DNA from 2 places in the Bradyrhizobium sp. ma5 genome. Region 1 is predicted to be linked to the other one. Evidence: riboswitches for the same ligand, from Rfam matches in the RefSeq annotation. Region 1 holds a riboswitch; the other holds the start of a gene.
What was found. A riboswitch is a leader RNA that binds a small molecule or an ion and turns the genes downstream of it on or off. The one in region 1 is predicted to bind S-adenosylmethionine.
Positions count from the first base shown of each region.

Region 2: it holds a riboswitch for S-adenosylmethionine, as region 1 does, so the genes downstream of both, ACE103_RS04570 (homoserine O-acetyltransferase) here and ACE103_RS39535 (O-succinylhomoserine sulfhydrylase) in region 1, are expected to answer to the same signal.

Region 1 covers NZ_CP170156.1:8,357,098-8,361,510, forward strand. Annotated here, with positions in the region: gene ACE103_RS39525 (hypothetical protein) at 1-1,042, opposite strand, end outside; gene ACE103_RS39530 (2'-deoxycytidine 5'-triphosphate deaminase) at 1,250-2,308, opposite strand; SAM riboswitch at 2,490-2,569, shown strand; gene ACE103_RS39535 (O-succinylhomoserine sulfhydrylase) at 2,646-3,854, shown strand; gene ACE103_RS39540 (SDR family NAD(P)-dependent oxidoreductase) at 4,040-4,413, opposite strand, start outside.
Region 2 covers NZ_CP170156.1:990,077-994,489, reverse strand. Annotated here, with positions in the region: gene ACE103_RS04580 (alpha/beta fold hydrolase) at 1-13, shown strand, start outside; gene metW (methionine biosynthesis protein MetW) at 136-801, opposite strand; gene ACE103_RS04570 (homoserine O-acetyltransferase) at 798-1,997, opposite strand; SAM riboswitch at 2,081-2,160, opposite strand; gene ACE103_RS04565 (chorismate mutase) at 2,346-3,194, shown strand; gene hisC (histidinol-phosphate transaminase) at 3,219-4,316, shown strand; gene ACE103_RS04555 (prephenate/arogenate dehydrogenase family protein) at 4,325-4,413, shown strand, end outside.

The sequences.
Region 1 (4,413 bases):
AGACGAACGGCGCGCCGGCGGCGCCATTCGGCTCCAGATGCACCGGAATATGCCGTCCGCAGCCGGCCGCCAGCCCTTCGAACAAGCCTGTCAGGACGCTGGCGCAGGCCGGATGATAATCGGCCACATCCGCCATCAGTTTCCAGCCCTGCTGGCGGATCTCGAACTGGCCCTCGGACTCGCTGATCTCAGCAGCATCGTCCTGCGACTCGAAGAGAGTGCGCAGGAATGCGGCAAATTCCGTGGCACGGCCACGACCGCCGCCGAGCGCCTGCGCGACCTCGTCGAAATACTGCATGCCAATCAGCCTGCCGGTGAGATGCAGCAGATAGCTCGCATCCTCAGGCCCGAACACCTGGACGATGACGGGCGCGGCCGTCTTCACATATTCCATCGCGTAGTTGCGATAGGCCTTTTCCAGCCGCGGCTTCGGCCAGCTGTCGACCGGCAGCGCCGGCGCGGTCTTCGGGTCGAACAGCGGCGCCTCGAGGTGGCGCGCGAACACCAGGCGCTGGTCGAGCTCGAGCGGATGATCGTATTCGCAGTAATAGCCCTCGAGCCCGTCCTGGCCGTCGACGCTCTGCTTGGTGCAGACGAAGCCGAGCCTGAGATCGCCGAGGGCTGCACCGTTGTTGGCGTGCCAGCCGCGCAGCATCGCGCGCGAGACCTCGCCGGGCACTCCGCAGATCGCCGTGCCCTTCCAGATCCAGCGCGGCGGCGGATAGCGGATCCAAGCCTTGCGGTCGGACTCGTACATGTATTCGACATGCACGCCGCCGATCCAGTTGGAGAGATAGTGATACTGCGCGGCCGCGACCGCAGGCGGCAGGCCGTCGAGGCCGAGCTTCTTCAAGCCGGGCAGGAAGCGCTCCTGCTGCTGGCGGCGAAACACGCGGAAGACGAACTCGGCGGCATCGGCGGTGCCGCGCCGCGTGACCACTGTGAGGATCAGCCCGGTGAAGAAGGCGTGATAGAGATCGGCGACGCTGCGCCACTTCCGCCACTGCGCTTCCTGCTGCGCTGAATCTGTTGCGGCGCTCATGTTCGCTCCCGGCTTGTTGTTTTCTGGACTGTGTCATCACCGGCGCGGCGACGCAACCAAACCCAAGCGCAGTGTCATCGCCCGACTTGATTGGGCGATCCAGTATTCCAGAGACAGTCGTTGTCGATCGAGAGGCCGCGGCGTACTGGATTCCCCGCTTTCGCGGGGAATGACAGCGGAGGACGACGCGAAATCCGGACTACGGAATTACACGCGAAAATGCTTGGAGAGCTTCAAGCCCTGCGCCTGATAGTTCGAGCCGATGCGCTGGCCATAGAGCGCGTCCGGGCGCTCGAGCATGCGTTCATAGACGAGGCGGCCGACGATCTGGCCATGCTCGAGAATGAACGGCACCTCGCGCGAGCGCACTTCAAGCACGGCGCGCGCGCCCTTGCCGCCGGCGCCGGCATAACCGAAGCCGGGATCGAAGAAGCCGGCATAGTGGACGCGGAATTCGCCGACCAGCGGATCGAACGGCACCATCTCCGCGGCGTAGTCTGGCGGCACCTGCACCGCCTCTTTCGAAGCCAGGATGTAGAACTCGCCGGGATCGAGGATCAGGCTGCCGTCGGGCCGCGCCTTGATCGGCTCCCAGAATTCCTCGACCGAATAGCCGCCGCGGCGATCGACATCGACCACGCCGGTGTGGCGCTTGGCGCGATAGCCGACGAAGCCGCCGGAGTTCTCGCCGGACAGATCGACCGAGAGCGCGACGCCGTGGGTAAGGTCGGCATTGTCGGCATCGACCAGCCGCTCGGCGGCATGCAGCGCGTCGAGCTCGTCGGCAGTCAAGGTCGCCTCGCCGATCCGGAAACGGACCTGGCTGAGCCGCGAGCCCTCGCGCAGCAGCACGGGAAACGTCTTTGGGCTGATCTCGGCGTAGAGCGGACCGTGATAGCCGGCACCGATCATGTCGAAGCGGCGGGTGCCGTCGGCGATCACGCGGGTGAAGACGTCGAGCCGTCCGGTCGAGCTCTTCGGGTTGGCCGCGGCCACGATCTCCGGCGGCAGCGCGAGGCTCTCCAGCAGCGGCACGATGTAGACGCAGTTGGTCTCCAGCACCGCACCGTCGGAGAGATCGATCTCGTGCAGCTTGAGCTGGTCGATCCGCTCGGCGACGGTGGCGCCGGGCCCCGGCAGGAAGCTGGCGCGGACGCGGTAGGCGATGTCGCCGAGGCGCAGGTCGAGGCTCGCCGGCTGGATCTGGCTCTCGACAAAGTCGTAGACGGGCAGAATGAGGCCGGCCTCCGCCATCTCCGCGATCATGCGGTCGGGCAGGATTCCGTTGGATTCATCTTCCAGCGTGAACGACACGTCGCGGTCCCTCGGCGATCCCTCGAGATGGCCCAAAATCATACTCCGAGCGGCCACCAAGCCCCAAATTATGGGCTTTTACGGGTTATCCGATGACCGTCTTGACGGAAAGGGCGCGAGGGAATATCAGCTGCACTTATCCCGTGGTGATTTGAGCCGGCCGGCTTGCAGCCACGTTAAATAAGTCGCTAAACAGGCCGGGGACAGTGTGATCCCGGCTTGTGGAGGTTTCTCCAGGCCGGTTTTTTTGTGGCCAGTTTCCGAGGGAAATGGCCACTTCGGAGGTCACATGTCTGAATCCAAGTCTTCTGAATCCAAGTCTACTGCCCACTTCCGTCCTGAAACCCGCCTCGTCCATGGCGGCACGCTCCGCTCGCAATTCGGGGAGACGTCGGAAGGGCTGTTCCTCACCCAGGGCTATGTCTACGACACCGCCGAGCAATGCGAGGCGCGCTTCAAGGGCCAGGATCCCGGCTTCATCTATTCGCGCTATTCCAACCCGACCATTGCGATGTTCGAGCGCCGCATGATCGAGCTCGAGGGCGCGGAAGCCGCGCGCTCGACCGCGACCGGCATGGCCGCGGTGACCACCGCGATCCTCGCACCGCTGAAGGCCGGCGATCACGTGGTGGCATCGAAGGCGCTGTTCGGCTCCTGCCTCTACGTCGTGCAGGACCTGTTGCCGCGCTACGGCATCGAGACGACGCTGGTCGACGGGCTCGATCTCGACCAGTGGCAGCGCGCATTGCGGCCGAACACCAAGACCTTCTTCCTCGAGAGCCCGACCAATCCGACGCTCGACGTGCTCGACATCGGTGCGATCGCAGAGATCGCGCATAGCGGCGGCGCACGGCTGATCGTCGACAATGTGTTCGCGACGCCGATCTGGCAGAGCCCGCTGTCGCTCGGCGCCGACGTCGTGGTCTATTCGGCGACCAAGCATATCGACGGCCAGGGCCGCTGCCTCGGCGGCGTCATCCTGTCGTCGGAAGCTTTCATCGCCGAGCACATCCACAATTTCATGCGCCAGACCGGCCCGTCGCTGTCGCCGTTCAACGCCTGGGTGCTGTTGAAGGGACTCGAGACGCTCGGCATCCGCGTCCGCGCGCAGACCGAGAACGCGGCGAAGATCGCCGAGGCGCTGGCCAACCATCCGAAGATCACACGGCTGGCCTATCCCGGCCGCCCCGATCATCCGCAGGCCGACACGGTGAAGAAGCAGATGGGCGCCGGATCGACGCTGGTCGGCTTCGAGGTGAAGGACGGCAAGGCCGGCGCCTTCCGTTGCCTCAACGCGCTGAAGATCTCGCGCATCTCCAACAATCTCGGCGATGCCAAGAGCCTGGTGACGCATCCCGCGACCACGACGCATCAGCGCCTGGCGCCGGAGGCCCGCGCCGAGCTCGGCATCAGCGAAGGCTTCATTCGCTTCTCGGCCGGGCTCGAACATCCCGACGATTTGATCGAGGATTTTGAGCGCGCGCTGGAGCAGGTTTGAGGCCGGCGTAGAAACCCCAAAGCGAACTGAGCTCCCTCTCCCGCTTGCGGGGGAGGGTCGGGGTGGGGGCTCTTTCCGCGAGTCACATCGTGGAGAGAGCCCCCACCCGCCGCGCTCCGGCGCGCAAGAGCGCTGCCGAGCGCGTCGGCCTACCCCGCATGCGGGAGAGGCGAAGCAAGAGAGCCTTACGTCGCAGCCGTCGTCACGCCGCCGTCGACCACGATGGTCTGGCCGGTCATGAAGGTCGAGGCATCGGAAGCGAGATAGGCCACCGCGCCCGCGATCTCGTCGGGCTCGCCGATGCGCCGGAGCGGTGTCGATGCGGTGCGGCGCTTCAGATTGTCCGGATCCTCCCACAGCGCGCGGGCGAAATCGGTCTTCACCAGACCCGGCGCCACGCAGTTGACGCGCACGCCCTTCGGGCCCCATTCGCCGGCGAGGCTGCGGCACAGCGCGAAGTCGGCCGCCTTGGAGATGCCGTAAGCGCCGATCACCGTAGAACCACGAAGTCCGCCGATCGAAGAGATGATCACGACCGAGCCCTTGCCGCGTTCCGCCA
Region 2 (4,413 bases), 1.7 Mb from region 1:
GGCGCCGGTCTAACCAGTCATTCCGGGGCTCGCGAAGCGAGAACCCAGAATTCATTGGGCCGCAGATTTCGTGGATGAATGGATTCCGGGTTCGATGCTGCGCATCGCCCCGGAATGACGAGCGTGCGCAGCTACCTACTTCCCCTTCTCGCCCCGACTGAGCAGGAACACGCCCTGCTCGCCGAACATGTTCCACACCCACCAGGGCAGGTTGAGCGGCACCGGACGGCCGTAGAGATCGAGCGCCACCGCGCGCTCCATCTTGACATTGATCTGCTCGCAGAGCTCCACGAAGTCCTTGATGGTGCAGAAATGGATGTTCGAGGTGTCGTACCAGCTCGCCGGCAGATTTTCGGTGCGCGGCATGTGGCCGCCGATCAGCAGCTGCAGGCGCATCTTCCAGAACCCGAAATTCGGGAACGAGACGATGGCGCGCTGGCCGATCCGCAGCAGGTTCTCCAGCACCACCTTGGGCTGCCGCGTCGCCTGCAGGGTCTGCGACAGGATGACATAGTCGAACGCGTCATCGGGATAGTTGACGAGGTCGGTGTCGGCATCGCCCTGCACCACCGCGAGGCCCTTGGCGACGCAGCCATTGACGCCCTCGCGGGACAGCTCGATGCCGCGGCCGTCGATGCCGCGGCTCTCCAAGAGCTGCAACAGCTCGCCATCGCCGCAGCCGACGTCGAGCACGCGCGAGCCCGGCCGTACCATCTCGGCGACCAGGAGATGATCCCTGCGATAGCCGCCAGTCCGCTCCGGCGCAACGCCCGGCAAGGGCAGTGTCTGCTGCATGCTCATGACTGGCCGCCGTCTTTCAGTCCGCGCGCCTTGCCTGCGGCCTGCAGGAAAGCGCGGGAGATCTCCAGGAACTCCGGCACGTCGAGCAGGAACGCGTCATGGCCGCGATCGGTTTCGATCTCGGCGAACGACACCCGCGCGCTCGACGCGTTCAGCGCATGCACCAGCGCGCGCGATTCCGAGGTCGGAAACAGCCAGTCGCTGGTGAACGACACCACGCAGAACCGCGTCTTGATGCCGGCGAACGCATTCGCCAGCGCGCCGTTGTGATCGGCGGCGATGTCGAAATAATCCATCGCGCGCGTGAGATACAGATAGCTGTTGGCGTCGAAGCGCTCGACAAAGGACGAACCCTGGTAGCGCAGATAGCTCTCGACCTGGAAATCCGCATCGAACGAGAAGGTCGGCAGCTCGCGGTCCTGCATCCGCCGTCCGAACTTGCGATGCAGCGCGGCGTCCGAAAGATAAGTGATGTGCGCGGCCATCCGCGCCACCGCCAGTCCGCGATGCGGATGGGTGTCCTCGTCGACATAGCGGCCGCCGCGCCAGTCCGGATCGGCCATCACGGCTTGGCGGCCGAGCTCGTGGAACGCGATGTTCTGCGCCGAGTGGCGCGTCGAGCAGGCGATCGCGAGCGTCGAGAACACGCGCTCGGGATAGGCCGCGGTCCATTGCAGCACCTGCATGCCGCCCATCGAGCCGCCGATCACACAGAACAGCGTCGTGATGCCAAGGCGATCGATCAGCATCGCCTGCGCGCGCACCATGTCGGGGATCGTGATGATCGGGAAATCGAGCCCCCACACCTTGCCGGTCGCGGGGTTCAGCGACGCGGGCCCGGTCGAACCCATGCAGCCGCCGATCACGTTGGAGCAGATGATGAAGTATTGTTCGGGATCGATCGGCTTGCCGGCGCCGACCATGGTGTCCCACCAGCCGGGCTTACCGGTGACGGGATGGGTGTTGTTGACGTGCTGATCGCCGGTCAGCGCGTGGCAGATCAGGATCGCGTTGGATCTGTCGGCATTAAGCTCGCCATAGGTCTGATAGGCGATCTGGAAAGGCGCGAGATCGATGCCGCAATCCAGCTTCAGCGGCTGATCCATGCCGAACTTCGCCACCAATGACGACGGGTGATCGGTCTCATGGGCGCGATCATCGCTCTGGGTTTGCGGTATCGGACGCACGTTGCTCATCTAGGCGACCCTGCCCTCGCGCGGGAGGGCTCGAACAGAAATCAGGCCATAAAAAACCCGGCCTGAACAAGGTTCGGCCGGGAGCTGATCTGTCCCCGGCCTGTTTAGCGAGTTGTTTAACGTGGCTGCAAGCCGGCCGGCTCAAATGACCACGGAGTGCAGCGAACCTAGTCCTCAGGCCCCCCGTCGTCAAGGCGGCCAGCGAACGTCCCCTTGCCGGAGGCCATAGTTAACCGTTTGCGCAAGGCTGGACCGCGAGGTTTCTCTTTGCTTTCGCCGGCCGTCTTTCCTAATCAGGGACCCTGTCCGGCGCGGCATCGGGCCGCCCGGACGACAAGGTTTGAGAGCATGTCCAACCCACCCCCGTCGCCGCCCTCGCTGCAGGAGCTGCGCAAGGAGATCGATGCGATCGACGAGCAGGTTCACCGCCTGCTGATGGCGCGCGGCGACATCATCGACCGCCTGATCCAGGTCAAGAAGACCCAGGAGGTCGGCTCGGCGTTCCGTCCGGCGCGCGAGGCCAGCATGATGCGCGAGCTGGTGCGGCGCCATCGCGGCATCCTGCCGCTCGACACCATCGAGGGCATCTGGCGCGTCATCATCTCGACCTTCACCTACGTGCAGGCGCCGTTCGCCGTGCATGCCGATGTGTCCGTCGGCGAGTCGGCGATGCGCGACTCGGCGCGGTTTCATTTCGGCTTCGTGGTGCCTTACGTCTCGCATTTCAGCGCGCAGGCAGCGGTCGAGGCCGTGACGAAATCGAAGGGCGACCTCGCGCTGGTCTCCGCGATCGCCGGCCGCACACCGTGGTGGAATGCGCTCGAGGCCGACGGCGCGCCGAAGATCATCGCGCGGCTGCCGTTCCTCGAACGCGCCGACCATCCCGCCGCGCTGCCGGTGTTCCTAATCTCGCGGGTCGCCGACGACGCCATGGTGACCGAAGTGCAGATCTGGAGCGTGCGCGTCTCAGGCTGGAACGCCGATGTTGCCCGAGCGCTCGCCCCGCTCGCCGAGATCGTCGCGGTCCCGGACACCGCGTTCGACGGCGCGGCCTTGCTGGTCTCGGTCACCGGCCACGATTTCGAGAAGATCAAGCTCGCCCTGATCGAGGCCGGCGCCTCGGTGCGCTCTTCGGCCCTCGTCGGCAGCCACGCAACGCGCTATACGGTGCCCTCTAACGGGTCGGCCAGAAGCTAGCCGCCTGTATATCCGGAGTTGATGATGTCCCGCCCCGTGCCGAATCCCGGCATCCTCGATATTGCGCCCTACACGCCCGGCAAGAGCCCGGTGCCGGAACCGGGCCGCAAGGTGTTCAAGCTGTCTGCCAACGAGACGCCGTTCGGCCCGTCTCCGAAGGCCATCGCGGCCTACAAGGGCGCGGCTGACCATCTCGAGGACTATCCGGAGGGCACCTCGCGCGTGCTGCGCGAGGCGATCGGCCGCGCTTATGGGCTCGATCCGGACCGCATCATCTGCGGCGCGGGCTCCGACGAGATCCTCAATTTGCTGGCGCACACCTACCTCGCGCCCGGCGACGAAGCGATCTCGACCACCCACGGCTTCCTGGTCTACCCGATCGCCACGATGGCGAACGGCGCGAAGAACGTGATCGCGGCCGAGACCAATTTCACGGCTGACGTCGACGCCATCCTCAAGGTGGTGACGCCGAAGACCAAGTTGGTCTGGCTCGCCAACCCGAACAATCCGACTGGCACCTATATCCCGTTCGACGAGGTCAAGCTGCTGCGCGCCGAACTCCCGTCGCATGTGCTGCTGGTGCTCGACGCCGCCTATGCCGACTACGTCTCGCGCAACGACTACGAGCTCGGCATCGAGCTGGTCGCGACCACCGACAACACCGTGGTGACGCACACCTTCTCGAAGATCCACGGCCTCGCCGCGCTGCGGATCGGCTGGATGTTCGGCCCGGCGCATATCGTCGATGCCTGCAACCGCATCCGCGGCCCGTTCAACGTCACGACGCCGGCGATGCTGGCGGCGGTAGCGGCGATCGAAGACACTGCGCATGTGCAGATGTCGCGGACGCACACCGAACAGTGGCGCAACTGGCTGACCGAGGAGATCGGCAAGCTCGGACTCAAGGTGACGCCGAGCGTCGCCAATTTCGTGCTGATCCACTTCCCGGCCGACACGGGCAAGACCGCGGCGGAAGCCGATGCCTATCTCACGCGGCGTGGCCTCGTGCTGCGCGCGCTCAACAATTACAAGCTGCCGCATGCGCTGCGCATGACCATTGGCACCGAGGAAGCCAACCGCCTCGTGGTCGAGGGCCTGCGCGACTTCCTGGCCGGAAAGTGAACACCGACGTGACCACGGCTCCGATCTTCAATCGCATCGCCCTGATCGGCTTCGGCCTGATCGGCGGCTCGATCGCGCGCGGCGCGCGCGCGCAAGG